2 linked regions of the Rhodoligotrophos defluvii genome follow. The protein of the gene in region 1 interacts with the protein of each later gene in a pairwise test. Links are inferred from orthologs where the notes say so. Each region holds a gene or a part of one and is shown in the gene's direction. Other genes may lie near its edges.

Region 1 (5,902 bases):
TAACGCAGAAAGTCGATTCCCTTCGCAGCCAGCTCAGCGAAGAACAGCAGAACCAGCTTTCGATCCGGGTCGAGCTGCAGGCGGACTGCTTCGCCGGGGTATGGGCGAATCAGGCCAATCAGCAGACGCACCTGCTGGACCAGGGCGACGTGGAGGAGGGGCTGAACGCCGCTGCTGCGGTCGGCGACGACCGGCTCCAGGAGGAATCCCAGGGCTATGTGGTGCCGGAGTCCTTCACCCATGGCACGTCCGAGCAACGCGTCCGCTGGTTCCGCAAGGGCCTGAGCACCGGCGACCCCCGTCAGTGCGATACCTTCAGCGCCAACCCGCTGTAGGCCGGCTCACAACCCATTATCGACGAGGAACCCTTCGAGGGCCGCGTTGAACACGGTCGGCCGCTCGAAGGGCAGCATGTGGCCCGCGCCCGGCACCATCACATAAATCCCTTGCGGGATCCTCCGCGCCATCTTCTCCGAGACCACCGGCGGCGATGCCTTGTCGTGCTCGCCGACGATGACCAGGGTGGGGCAGCCGATCGCGCCCAATGTGGCGCGCGCATCGAAGGTGGTGAGCAGGTTTATATAGGCGCGGTATGTCTCGGGCGGTGTGGCCGCCAGAGCCTTCTCCGTCAAGGCCACGCAGTCGAGGTCCGGATCTTCCCCGACCATGGCTGCGGTGGCGGGGCCTGCGAAATCCGCCATGGGGATGCCGCGGTCGAGCGGCTCCAGGCGCTCGCGGATGAACTGCTGCTGGAACGCGCCTTTCGGATCGCCGAAGGCCGGGCTTGTGGACACCAGGGCAAGCCCCGCCACGCGCTCCGGTGCCCGGGCGACAACGGTCTGCGCCAGCATGCCGCCCAAGGAATGGCCCACCAGCACCGCCCGTTTGATCTGCGCCGCATCGAGATCGGCGAGCAGGGCCTCGGCCAGCGCCGGGAAGGTGAGGGGGTGAAGCAGTGGCTTGCCCTTGCAGCCCGGCGCGTCCCAAGCCAGCACGTTGCGCTCGCGCGCGAAATGCTGCTCTTGGCGAAACCAGATCTCGCCTGCACCGCCAAGGCCGTGGATGAACACCAGCGCCGACTTCATGGACAGAACTCTCCCGGACCCTTAAATGACGTTCAGAAGGAACAGCACGTTCAGGGCGTGACATGTCGCGGCGCGAGAGGCAAGCCTCATGAAGATCACTTTCGTGGTCGCCGTTGCCGAGAACGGCGTCATCGGAGCGCGGGGCGGCCTGCCGTGGCACCTGCCATCGGACCTCAGGCGGTTTCGCAAGATCACCATCGGCAAGCCGGTGATCATGGGGCGCAGGACTTACGAGTCCATCGGCCGGCCGCTGCCTGGCCGCGACAATATCGTGATCACCCAGTCCGAGACCTTCGCGCCGGAAGGGGTCTATGTGGTGCGCTCGACGGAGGCGGCGCTGCGGCTGGGCGCGGCCAAGGCGATGGAGCGGGGAGTGAGCGAGATAGCGGTGATCGGCGGCTCGGCCATCTTCCGTGACATGCTGCCTTTGGCCGATCGTATCTATCTGACCCGGGTGCATGATTCTCCCCCCGGCGATGTCCATTTCCCCGACCTGCCACGCAACCAGTGGCGCGAGGTGGAGCGGCAAAGCTTCACGGCGGAAGAGGGGGAAAGTGCCGATACGACGCTGATCGTCCTGGAGCGGCTGGCCACGGGCGCGCAATAGCTTTACGTGAGCCGCGTCCGATGGCAGAGCGATCAGGACTTGGCCGCCAGGCACGTTCACTTGCGCGGCGGCGCGGCATGAAAGGCTTGATATGACCAGAGACGCAGCGGTTTACCGGTCGGTGCTGGACGAGATCGGCAATACGCCGATGCATGAGGTAACTCGGCTCGACACGGGTAAATGCCGGCTGTTGCTGAAGCTCGAGAACCAGAATCCGGGCGGATCCATCAAGGACCGCATCGGCCGCTCCATGATCGAGGCCGCCGAGCGCTCCGGCGCGCTCAAGCCGGGCGGCACCCTCATCGAGGCCACCGCCGGCAATACCGGGCTGGGGCTGGCCCTCGTGGCGGCTCAGAAGGGCTACCGCCTCGTGCTGGTGGTGCCGGACAAGATGGCCCAGGAGAAGATCTTCCATCTGCGCGCCATGGGCGCGGAAGTCATCAATACCCGCTCGGACGTGGGCAAGGGCCACCCCGAATACTACCAGGACATGGCAGCGCGGCTTGCGGCGGAAAACGGGTGGTTCTACGTGAACCAGTTCGAGAACCCGGCCAATCCCGCCGCGCACGAGGCCACCACCGGGCCCGAGATCCTGGCCCAATGCCGGCAGGCCGGCGTGGTGCCCGATGCGATCGTGTGCGGTGTCGGCTCCGGCGGCACGGTGACCGGCCTTTCCCGCTATTTCGCCAAGCACAATCCGGCAACCACCTTCGTGCTGGCCGACCCGGTGGGCTCAATCCTTGCCCATTATGTCGAGACGGGGGAGGTGAGCACCGAGCTCGGATCGTGGCTGGTCGAGGGCATCGGCGAGGATTTCATCCCGCCGATCGCCGACCTTTCGCGGGTTTCCAAGGCCTATTCCATTAGCGACGCCGAGTCGCTGCGCACCGCGCGCGACCTGCTGCGGGCGGAAGGCATTCTCGCCGGCTCGTCCACCGGCACCCTCCTGGCCGCCGCCTTGCGCTATTGCCGAGAGCAGACCGAACCGAAGGTGGTGATCACCCTGGTCTGCGACAGCGGCAATAAGTATTTGTCCAAGATGTACAACGACTTCTGGATGTTGGATCACGGACTGCTCGAACTTTCCCAGACCGGCGATCTCACCGATCTCATCGCAAGGAAACATGCAGAGCAGCAGACGGTCACCGTGAGCCCGCAGACACCTCTGACCCAGGCCTATCGGCAGATGAAGCTACACGAGATCTCGCAGCTGCCGGTGCTGGAAGAAGGGCAGCTGGTGGGGCTGCTGGACGAAGAGGACCTGCTGAGCCACGTCTGGCGCAACCGCGGGGCCTTCACCGGCCATGTGAGGGACGCGATGACGACAGGCCTCGTCAAGGTCGAGGCATCGGACAGTCTGGAACAGGTGCTCAACATTCTGGAGCGGGGCATGGTGGCGCCAGTCATGCGCGAGGGCGTGTTTCAGGGCCTGATCACCAAGATCGATATTCTGAACCACCTGCGCCTGCACGCCAACCGCTGAGAACCGAGATGCCGGCAAGCGTGCCCTTGTGGCCCTGGATGCCCCAGTCAAGCTGGGGCATGACGGATTTGCCTTGAACTCCAGGACCTTACGTGATCACCGGGCTTGACTCGGTGATCCAGGGCTAGTGAGGATGGTCGCGCCGTGCGGCCCGCGGTGCTCGGCTCAAGGCTCGACATGACGATTAGGCTTATGCTCCAATGGTTTGGATCGACGCCCGGTCCAGACAAGACAGCCCAGGTGTTGCGGAGGACAGGGCAGCTCGCCGCTTGCGGCGTCATCGCTTGCGCCTTATGAGGCTTGGCGAGAACACAGATACGAGAGGCACCGGTGTCCACTTCCTCCAATCGCCAGGGCTTTGCCACACGCGCGATCCATGCCGGCCAGGCGCCGGACCCGTCCACCGGCGCGATCATGACGCCGATCTTCGCCAGCTCCACCTTCGTCCAGCAGAGCCCCGGCGTTCACAAGGGCTATGAGTATTCCCGCTCCGGCAACCCCACCCGCAAGGCGCTCGAAGACTGCATCGCGGACCTGGAGAACGGCGCTGCCGGCTATGCCTTCGCCTCGGGCCTGGCGGCATCGAGCACGGTGCTGGAGCTGCTCGATGCCGGCGACCACGTGATCGCGGGCGATGATCTCTATGGCGGCAGTTACCGGCTGCTCGAGAACGTGCGCAAGCGCAGCGCCGGCATCACCACCAGTTTCGTGGATGTCTCCAACATCGATGCGGTGGCAGCCGCGATCACGCCGAAGACGCGCATGATCTGGGTGGAGACGCCCACCAACCCGCTGCTGCGCATCGTCGATCTTTCGGCGATCGCTCAGCTTGCCCGCAAGCACGGCGTGATCTCGGTTGCCGACAACACCTTCGCCTCGCCTTATCTGCAGCGGCCGATCGACCATGGCATCGACATCGTGGTCCACTCCGCAACCAAGTACCTCAACGGCCATTCCGACGTGGTGGGCGGCATTGCGGTGGTCTCCGGCAATAGCCCGCAGGGCGACCTGCGGCAGCGGCTCGCTTATCTGCAGAATGCGGTGGGCGGGGTGATGGCGCCGTTCGATGCCTTCATGGTCCTGCGCTCACTCAAGACCCTGCCACTGCGCATGGAGCGCCACTGCGAGAACGCGATGATCATCGCCCATTATCTCGCCCAGCATCCGAAGGTGAGCCACGTCTATTACCCCGGGCTCAAGCAGCATCCCGGCCATGACATCGCCACGCGCCAGATGCGGGCCTATGGCGGCATGGTCACCGCCGTGCTCAAGGGCGACCTTGCCGATGCGCGGCGGTTCCTCGAGCGCACCCAGCTCTTCGCCTTGGCGGAAAGCCTGGGCGGCGTCGAAAGCCTGATCGAGCACCCCGCCATCATGACCCATGCGTCGATCCCGGCGGAGATCCGCAAGCAGCTCGGCATTCTGGATGGGCTGGTGCGCCTGTCGGTGGGTGTCGAGGATGCGGACGACCTCATTCGCGACTTGGAACAGGCGCTGGCCTGATCAAGCAGGCTCCGGTTCGCTTGCAGCCGCCCCGGCCGTGTCCAGGATGAGCTGGCCCAAGGCCGTGAAATCCGCGGCGCGTGGCGAGCTTCTTCGCCACACGAGCCCCAGGCCGCGGCGCGGAACCGGCGCGCTGAACGGCCGCAAGGCGATGCCGCTGCAGGCGCCAGCCTCTCTCGTCACGGCGAGCTGGGGCAGCAGGGTCACACCGTAGCCATTCGCCACCATCTGCATAAGGGTTGCGAGATTGGTCGCGCCGAGCCCGTCCACCCCGTGCACATCCATGCGCTGGCAGAAGGCGACCGTCTGATCGCGCAGACAATGGCCCTGCTCCAGCAGGAGGATGCGTTCGCTGCGCAAAGCGAGGGGATCGATGATCTCGAAAGCGCAGAGCGGATGCCGCTCCGGCAGCGCCAGCACGAACGGGTCGTCGAACAGCGGCATCTCGGCCATGCCCTCTGCGCCCGAGGGCAGCGCGAGCAGGGCCAGGTCGATCCGCGCCTGCTGCAATTCGGTCAGCAGCGCCGCGGTCTGAGTTTCATGCAGGGTGAGGGTCAGCTGTGGAAATTCCTCCCGGAGCCGGGGCAAGATTCGGGGCAGCAGATAGGGCGCCACGGATGGGATCACGCCCAGGCGCAGGCTGCCGACCAGGGCCTGGTCGCTGCGGCGGGCCTGGTCCACGAGGTCGTTCACCGCCATGACGATGGCCCGCGCTCGCGCCACGATTTCGAGCCCGCGGGGGGTGAACACGATCTCGCGCGGCAACCGTTCCACCAGCGCTACGCCCAATTCGGCCTCGAGCGCAGCAATCTGCATGGACAGGGCCGGCTGCGAGACATGGCAAGCCTCGGCTGCCCGGCCGAAATGGCGGTGGCTCTCCAATGCGTCCAGGTATCTGAGCTGCTTTAGGCTGACCATGATCAGCTAATCTTATCGACCCTTTCGGATTTCGCAATTGGACCTGATCGCGCATTGCTCTTTAGAACTAGAACGGGACAAAAAAGGGAGCAGAAGACCATGGCGGAGCGTCCAACACTGACCACGACGGCCGGCGCGCCGATCGCGGACAACCAGAATTCACTGAGCGCAGGCGAGCGCGGCCCCCTGCTGATGCAGGACTATCAGCTCATCGAGAAGCTGGCCCATCAGAACCGCGAGCGCATTCCGGAGCGCACGGTGCATGCCAAGGGGTGGGGCGCCTACGGCACCCTCACCATCACCAAT
Region 2 (5,802 bases), on another replicon or contig:
GCGTATTGGCCGCATCACCGGTGTTGTTGTTCCGCTCGGAGTTCATCTCGGCAACCGTCCGGAATTCCGGCGCCTGCTCGAGTTCCTCGCGGGTTGCGTTCACCACGAGCTTGGCTGTGTTGTCGCCCTGATCCATCATCTGGACCTTGTCCATCTGGATCGCGACGTCCTTCTGGCCGATGCCGAGGAAGCCGCCGACGCCAACCACGATGCCCTGAACCTGACCATCCGTGGTGATGATCACATCGTTCACGTCACCAATGTCCTCGTCATTGGACGAGTACACGGTCGTGCCGATCAGGTCGGTCCCGAGATAGGTCCCTTCCTGCTGCATGGTGATTTGCCCGTCGATCATATCACCCTCGCCCTGGTTGGTCTGGGCGGTTTGATCGGTCGTGCCGGGTGTCGCAGGTGTCTGCGCGGTCGTGCCGGTATCGGTGCCGGTGCTCGGCGTTTGAGCCGTTGTCCCGGTGTCAGTCCCGGTGCCCGTGCTGGGGGTCTGAGCCGTCGTGCCGGTGTCCGGGCTCGGCGTGGCCGTACCAGGCGTGGCATTCTGGTTCTGCTGCGCCTGATCCGTCGTGGCTGGCGGCGTCGGATTGCTCGTTTGCGCCTGAGCAACGACGACTGGGGCAAGCCCCAGACCCGCCGCAATTGCGATTACACTAACCGTTTTCCTCAGCATATCTGCCTCCTGACCTTGCAATGATACTGCCCGAAGCGAAGTCGAGCCGACTTCGGTCGAAGCATATCTTCCGGTCCCAGCAGACGTCGGCTCTAACGGCGTACCCCAAGCGCCCCCGACTGCCAGACCGAAGGAAACCCAGCTTCTATGTCGGACTAACGCGCAATGCCGGGTTCGGTTCCACAAGCGTCGCGGAAGATCACTGTTATTCAGGGAAGTAGATCCTGCCGCCTGCTTCAACGGCCGTGAAAAACCGGCCGTCGTTTCTCCATGAAAGCGATGCGGCCCTCGCGATAGTCTTCGCTGTCGAAGCAACGCGCGATCGCTGCGCGCGCGGGCTCGTCGAGCGCACCGGGCACCGCCAGGGCATCGATGCAGGCATTGGCCGCGGCTATGCTGAGCGGCGCATTGTCGGCGATCGCGGCGGTGAGGTCGTCCACCCGTGCCTGCAGCGCCGACCTCGGCACCAGCAGGTCGATGAGCCCCATGCCGAGCGCCTCCTCGGCGGTGAAGCGGCGCGCCGTGTGAATGATCAGCTTGGCGCGGGAAGGCCCGACCGCATGCAGCAGCAGGCCCAGGGCGTCAGGCGGATAGGCGAGCCCGAGGCGGGCTGCCGGTATGGCGAAGCTCGCTCCTTCGGCGGCCACGCGCATGTCGCAGGCCAGTGCGATCGCAACGCCCCCGCCGATGCAGAAGCCGTGAATCATGGCGATGACCGACTTGGGGCTGCCGGCGATCGCCCGGTAGGCCGCGCTGTTCTGCTGCTCATATAGGGCCGCGGCGGCCGCGTCGCTGCGCTCGCCTTCGAACTCGCCGATATCCGCCCCGGCGATGAAGGCCTGCTCGCCGGCCCCCGCCAGCACGATCGAACGGATTTGAGGATCCTCGTTGAAGGCCTGCATCAGCGGCGGGATGGCGCGCCACATCTCCACGCTCACCGCATTGCGCCGCTCGGGCCGGTTAAAGATCAGGTAACCAACACTGCCCATGCGGCGTGCCGCTATATGCTGTGTCGGCGATGGCAGTACGTCCCCATTTTCCAGAATCTTTTCGGTCACAGTCTCACCTCGCCCACATGGAACAGTCGGTCTGCGTGCCGCTAGCAGAGCCGCCTGCCGGCTGCAAGCCATCATGCTTCGGCTTGTACATGATCGGCGGAGCGGCTATCTCGTTCTGTGTCGGCCGCAAGGCACAAGGCTCCCGCGGGAGCGGAAGGAGAAGGCAATGGCGCGCATCACTGCATCGAGCGCGGTGCTCCAGCAGCTCGACCCGGTATGGACCCAAATCCGCGAGGAAGCCGAGCAAATCGCAGCCGCCGAGCCGGCCCTGGGCGGCTTTGTCTTTTCCACGGTGCTGTCCCACGACCGCTTCGAGGATGCGCTGTCGCAACGCCTTGCCCAGAAGCTCGGCCATACGGATGTCGGTGCCGATCTCATCGTGAAGGCCTTCGAGGATGCTCTGGAGGCCTATCCGGCGATCGGGGAAGCGGCGCGCGCCGACATCGTCGCCGTTTACGACCGCGACCCGGCCTGCAGCCGCTACGTCGAGCCTCTGCTGTATTTCAAGGGTTTCCATGCGGTTCAGACCTACCGCATGGCGCACGCGTTGTGGATCATGGGGCGCAAGGACTTCGCCCTCTATCTGCAAAGCCGCGCCTCGCAGATCTTTTCGGTGGACATCCATCCGGCTGCCCGAATCGGGCGCGGCATCATGATCGATCACGCCCACGCGGTGGTGATCGGCGAGACCGCCGTGGTTGAGGACGATGTCTCCATGCTCCATGACGTGACGCTCGGCGGAACCGGCAAGGACGTGGGCGATCGGCATCCGAAGGTGCGGCGTGGGGTGCTGATCGGCGCGGGCGCACGGATCCTGGGCAACATCGAAATCGGGCATTGCTCGCGGGTGGCCGCGGGCAGCGTGGTTCTGCACGATGTGCCGCCGAATCGCACGGTGGCCGGGGTGCCCGCGAAGGTGGTCGGCTATGCCGGGTGCGAAGAGCCAGCCCGGCGCATGGACCATGTGCTGCGCGACGAGTCTGGCCCCGACGGAACGGTCTGAGACCGCTGCGGATCGCGGTTGCTGTCCCGCTCCAGGTTGGCGCATCTCCCGCACCACCCGGCTTGCGCGTGGCCCCACAGGTCCGCGCTGACTTATGGATTCAACAAGGAGAAAACAGTGAAGGCAGATGAGATCCGAAAACTAGAGCAATATCTGCGGGAGAAGTTCCAGCGGCCGAACATCGAGGTGCGGCGGCGGCCGCAGAAGACCGACTCTGCCGAAGTCTATCTGGGTGAGGAATTCATCGGAGTCCTGTTCCGCGACGATGAGGATGGCGACCTGTCCTATAACTTCCAGATGGCGATCCTGGACATCGACCTGCCAGAATGATCACGATGCCGGCGCGCCGGTGTCGGTGCGCAGCCGTCTGAGCAGGTCGGCGATCGTCGCTTCGAGCGACTGCCATTGTGTGAGATGGCGCTGATGAAAGCGGTAGACGGCTGTCACCTTGTCCGTAAGGTCCAGCCGTCTTTCGCAAAGTGGGGAAATGGCGGAGCCGTCCTCCACGGCGCAATGGAACAGCACGGGCTCGCCCTGCGGCTCTGCCTGCCCCACGTAGAGGTGCATAGCCCTGTAGGGTGAGCCCGGCTTGAACCGGTACCGGGTGAGTCCTGCCTCGATGGCCTCTCCCGGTCCGTCGAAATAGACGGGATAGATCCGCGTCAGCCGCTCGGTCGCGCTGGCCAGCGGTGTGCGCCCGGCCAGCTCTATCGTGACGAGGTGCTCGAGGTCTGCGCCGTCGCGGCCGTCAGCCGGCACACCCGCCGCGAACGGCCACGGGATCTGCAAGGTCACCCGAGTCACGGAACCGAAAATCCGCCTGCTCACCTGCAGCACATAAGGACGGGGAATGGATAGGCGTGCGTCGTGCAGCGTCAGCACCTCGGTTCGGCCGAAATCCCGTGCCTCGTCGTTTCCGCCGAACAGCAGCTCCGGATGCGGCGCGAAATAGGCCGCCAGCAGGCCGCCCGTGAACAGGGCAAAGAGCCCCGCCATGATCAGCAGAGGCCAGGTGAGCGACTGGCGCGACGTTCGGCGCGCGGATCCGGGCGCGGAGACCGGCCGTGCCGCAGGGCCCGGGCGCCGCGCAGGTTTTCCGCCTGCTCTCTCACGGGTCTCGGCGCGAGGCCGATATGGTGGGCTCTGGCGCATTGGCCGCCATGCTCCTATGAGAGATCATCCGCGTCACCAAGAACCAGGAAAGGCAAGCAATGACGATCTTCCGTCTCGAAAATATCGGCCCGCATCTTCCTCCGACCGGAGAATACTGGGTTGCACCCAGCGCCGCCGTCATCGGTAACATTCTGCTCGACCGCAATGTCAGCGTCTGGTTCGGCGCGGTGCTGCGCGGCGACAACGATCCCATTCATATCGGCGAGAACTCGAACATTCAGGATAATGCTGTGCTCCATTCTGACGAAGGCTGTCCGCTCACGGTGGGCCGCAACGTGACGGTCGGCCACAAGGCCATCCTGCACGGCTGCATCATCGGCGACAACAGTCTGATCGGCATGAATGCGACCGTGCTCAACCGGGCGCAGATCGGCAGGAATTGCCTGATCGGCGCCGGCGCGCTCATCCCCGAAGGCAAGATCATTCCCGACAATTCGCTGGTCATGGGCATGCCGGGCAAGGTGGTGCGCGAGCTCACCGAGGAGGAGCAGCAGGGGCTGATCGAGTCGGCCGAGCACTACGTCGCCAATTGGAAGCGCTTCGCCAAGGGCCTCGCGGAGATCTAGGCCGGCGATTGCGTGAAGAAGTCGACGTCCTTCAGCGGGATCGAGGTGATGGAGGCGGCCAGCGGCCCGTCCGCTTCCGTCTTCGCCTTGAAGGCCGTCCATTCCGGATCGTTCCGGAACGCCTCCCAGCCCGCCTTCATCGCCGCCTCGTCCCGCCACGCGACAACGTACCAGAGCTCGCCGGGCACGGAAGCATGCTCCCAAAAATGGGTGACCTTGATGCCCAGCTTGTCGAACAGCCGCAGCGTGCCGTTGGCGAAGCGGTCGCGCAGCGCGGCCTCCTTCCCGGCCACTGGCATATAGCGTCTCAATTCGTAGATCACGATCCCAACTCCCTCGAACGACGATCAAAGCACAAGGTAGGATGCAGCCGGGCGCTTGCTGCGGAGCAGTTCGGCCACGATCTCCAGCCCCTGCTGGAGCTCGCCGCGCGACGGCGTCGCTCCGCCCAGGCTCAGCCGAACGGCTTGTGGCGCCGGACCATGGCCCACCATGAAGGCTTCCGCCGGCGTTACGGCGACGCCACGGGAATTCGCAGCAGCGACAAACCCCTCCGCGCGCCAGCTTTCCGGGAGGGTCACCCAGACATGCAGACCGGTGGGCAGGGCACTCACCTGATAGCCGCTCAGGAGGTCCGCGGCCATGGCCTGACGCTTCCGTAGCTCTTCACGTTGCTCGTCCACCAGGCGCTGCGCCGCACCGTTCTCGATGAGCCGACTGGCGATCTCGACCGAGAATAGCGACGCCATCCAGGTGGTCGAGGCAAGGCCAGGGATGAGGTCTTTGGCCCGGCCTCGCGGGGCCGCGATGAAGCCAATGCGAAGGCCGGCCGAGATGACCTTGGAGAGGCTGGTGAGGTAGAAGCCGTGCTCCGGCGCAAAACTGGCAATGGGGGGCAGTGGCCTGTCCATCAGGCCGCCGCACACGTCGTTTTCGATGATCGCCACATCGTAGCGGGCGGCGATCTCGGCGAGTGCCTTGCGCCGCTCGACTGGCATGACCGCGAGCGTGGGGCTGTGATGGGTGGGGATGCAGAACAGCGCGCGAATGGTGCCACCCTTGCAGGCCGCCTCGAACGCCTCCGGGATCACGCCGTGCTGATCGATGGCTACGCTTTTCGGCGTCAGGTGCCGATTGGCGACCAGGAAGCGGATGCCTGGGTCGGCCAGCTCTTCCAGCAGAATGGTGTCGCCGGGCTCGGTGATGGCGTTGAGGATGGCAGCAGCGGCCTGCTGCGCCCCGTTCACAATGACGATGTCGTCCGCATGGGCGGGATACCCGAGCGCCGATAGCCATTTGACCGCAGATAGGCGGTGCTCG

The links.
Region 2: the proteins of E4P09_RS24720 (region 1) and cysE interact in binary tests that used the Escherichia coli proteins (3 or more experiments, as listed by UniProt). The link is inferred for Rhodoligotrophos defluvii from one-to-one orthologs.

What each region holds. Positions count from the first base shown.
Region 1 is NZ_SZZM01000008.1:220,464-226,365, forward strand. The notes cover bases 993-3,979. They hold E4P09_RS24720 (pyridoxal-phosphate dependent enzyme), read left to right. Parts: upstream 993-1,783; coding sequence 1,784-3,175; downstream 3,176-3,979. Other genes in these bases: E4P09_RS24710 (alpha/beta fold hydrolase), read right to left, coding at 993-1,085; E4P09_RS24715 (dihydrofolate reductase), read left to right, coding at 1,174-1,692; E4P09_RS24725 (cystathionine gamma-synthase), read left to right, coding at 3,506-3,979. In the rest of the region: ypfJ (KPN_02809 family neutral zinc metallopeptidase), read left to right, coding at 1-335; more of E4P09_RS24710, read right to left, coding at 342-992; more of E4P09_RS24725, read left to right, coding at 3,980-4,678; E4P09_RS24730 (LysR substrate-binding domain-containing protein), read right to left, coding at 4,679-5,596; E4P09_RS24735 (catalase), read left to right, coding at 5,696-5,902.
Region 2 is NZ_SZZM01000001.1:1,631,121-1,636,922, forward strand. What follows is about bases 938-3,824. They hold cysE (serine O-acetyltransferase), read left to right. Parts: upstream 938-1,906; coding sequence 1,907-2,743; downstream 2,744-3,824. Other genes in these bases: E4P09_RS07790 (enoyl-CoA hydratase), read right to left, coding at 938-1,740; E4P09_RS07800 (DUF3126 family protein), read left to right, coding at 2,861-3,073; E4P09_RS07805 (hypothetical protein), read right to left, coding at 3,074-3,739. Also shown: E4P09_RS07785 (PRC-barrel domain-containing protein), read right to left, coding at 1-682; more of E4P09_RS07790, read right to left, coding at 919-937; E4P09_RS07810 (gamma carbonic anhydrase family protein), read left to right, coding at 3,955-4,482; E4P09_RS07815 (NIPSNAP family protein), read right to left, coding at 4,479-4,805; MocR-like ectoine utilization transcription factor EhuR, read right to left, coding at 4,830-5,802.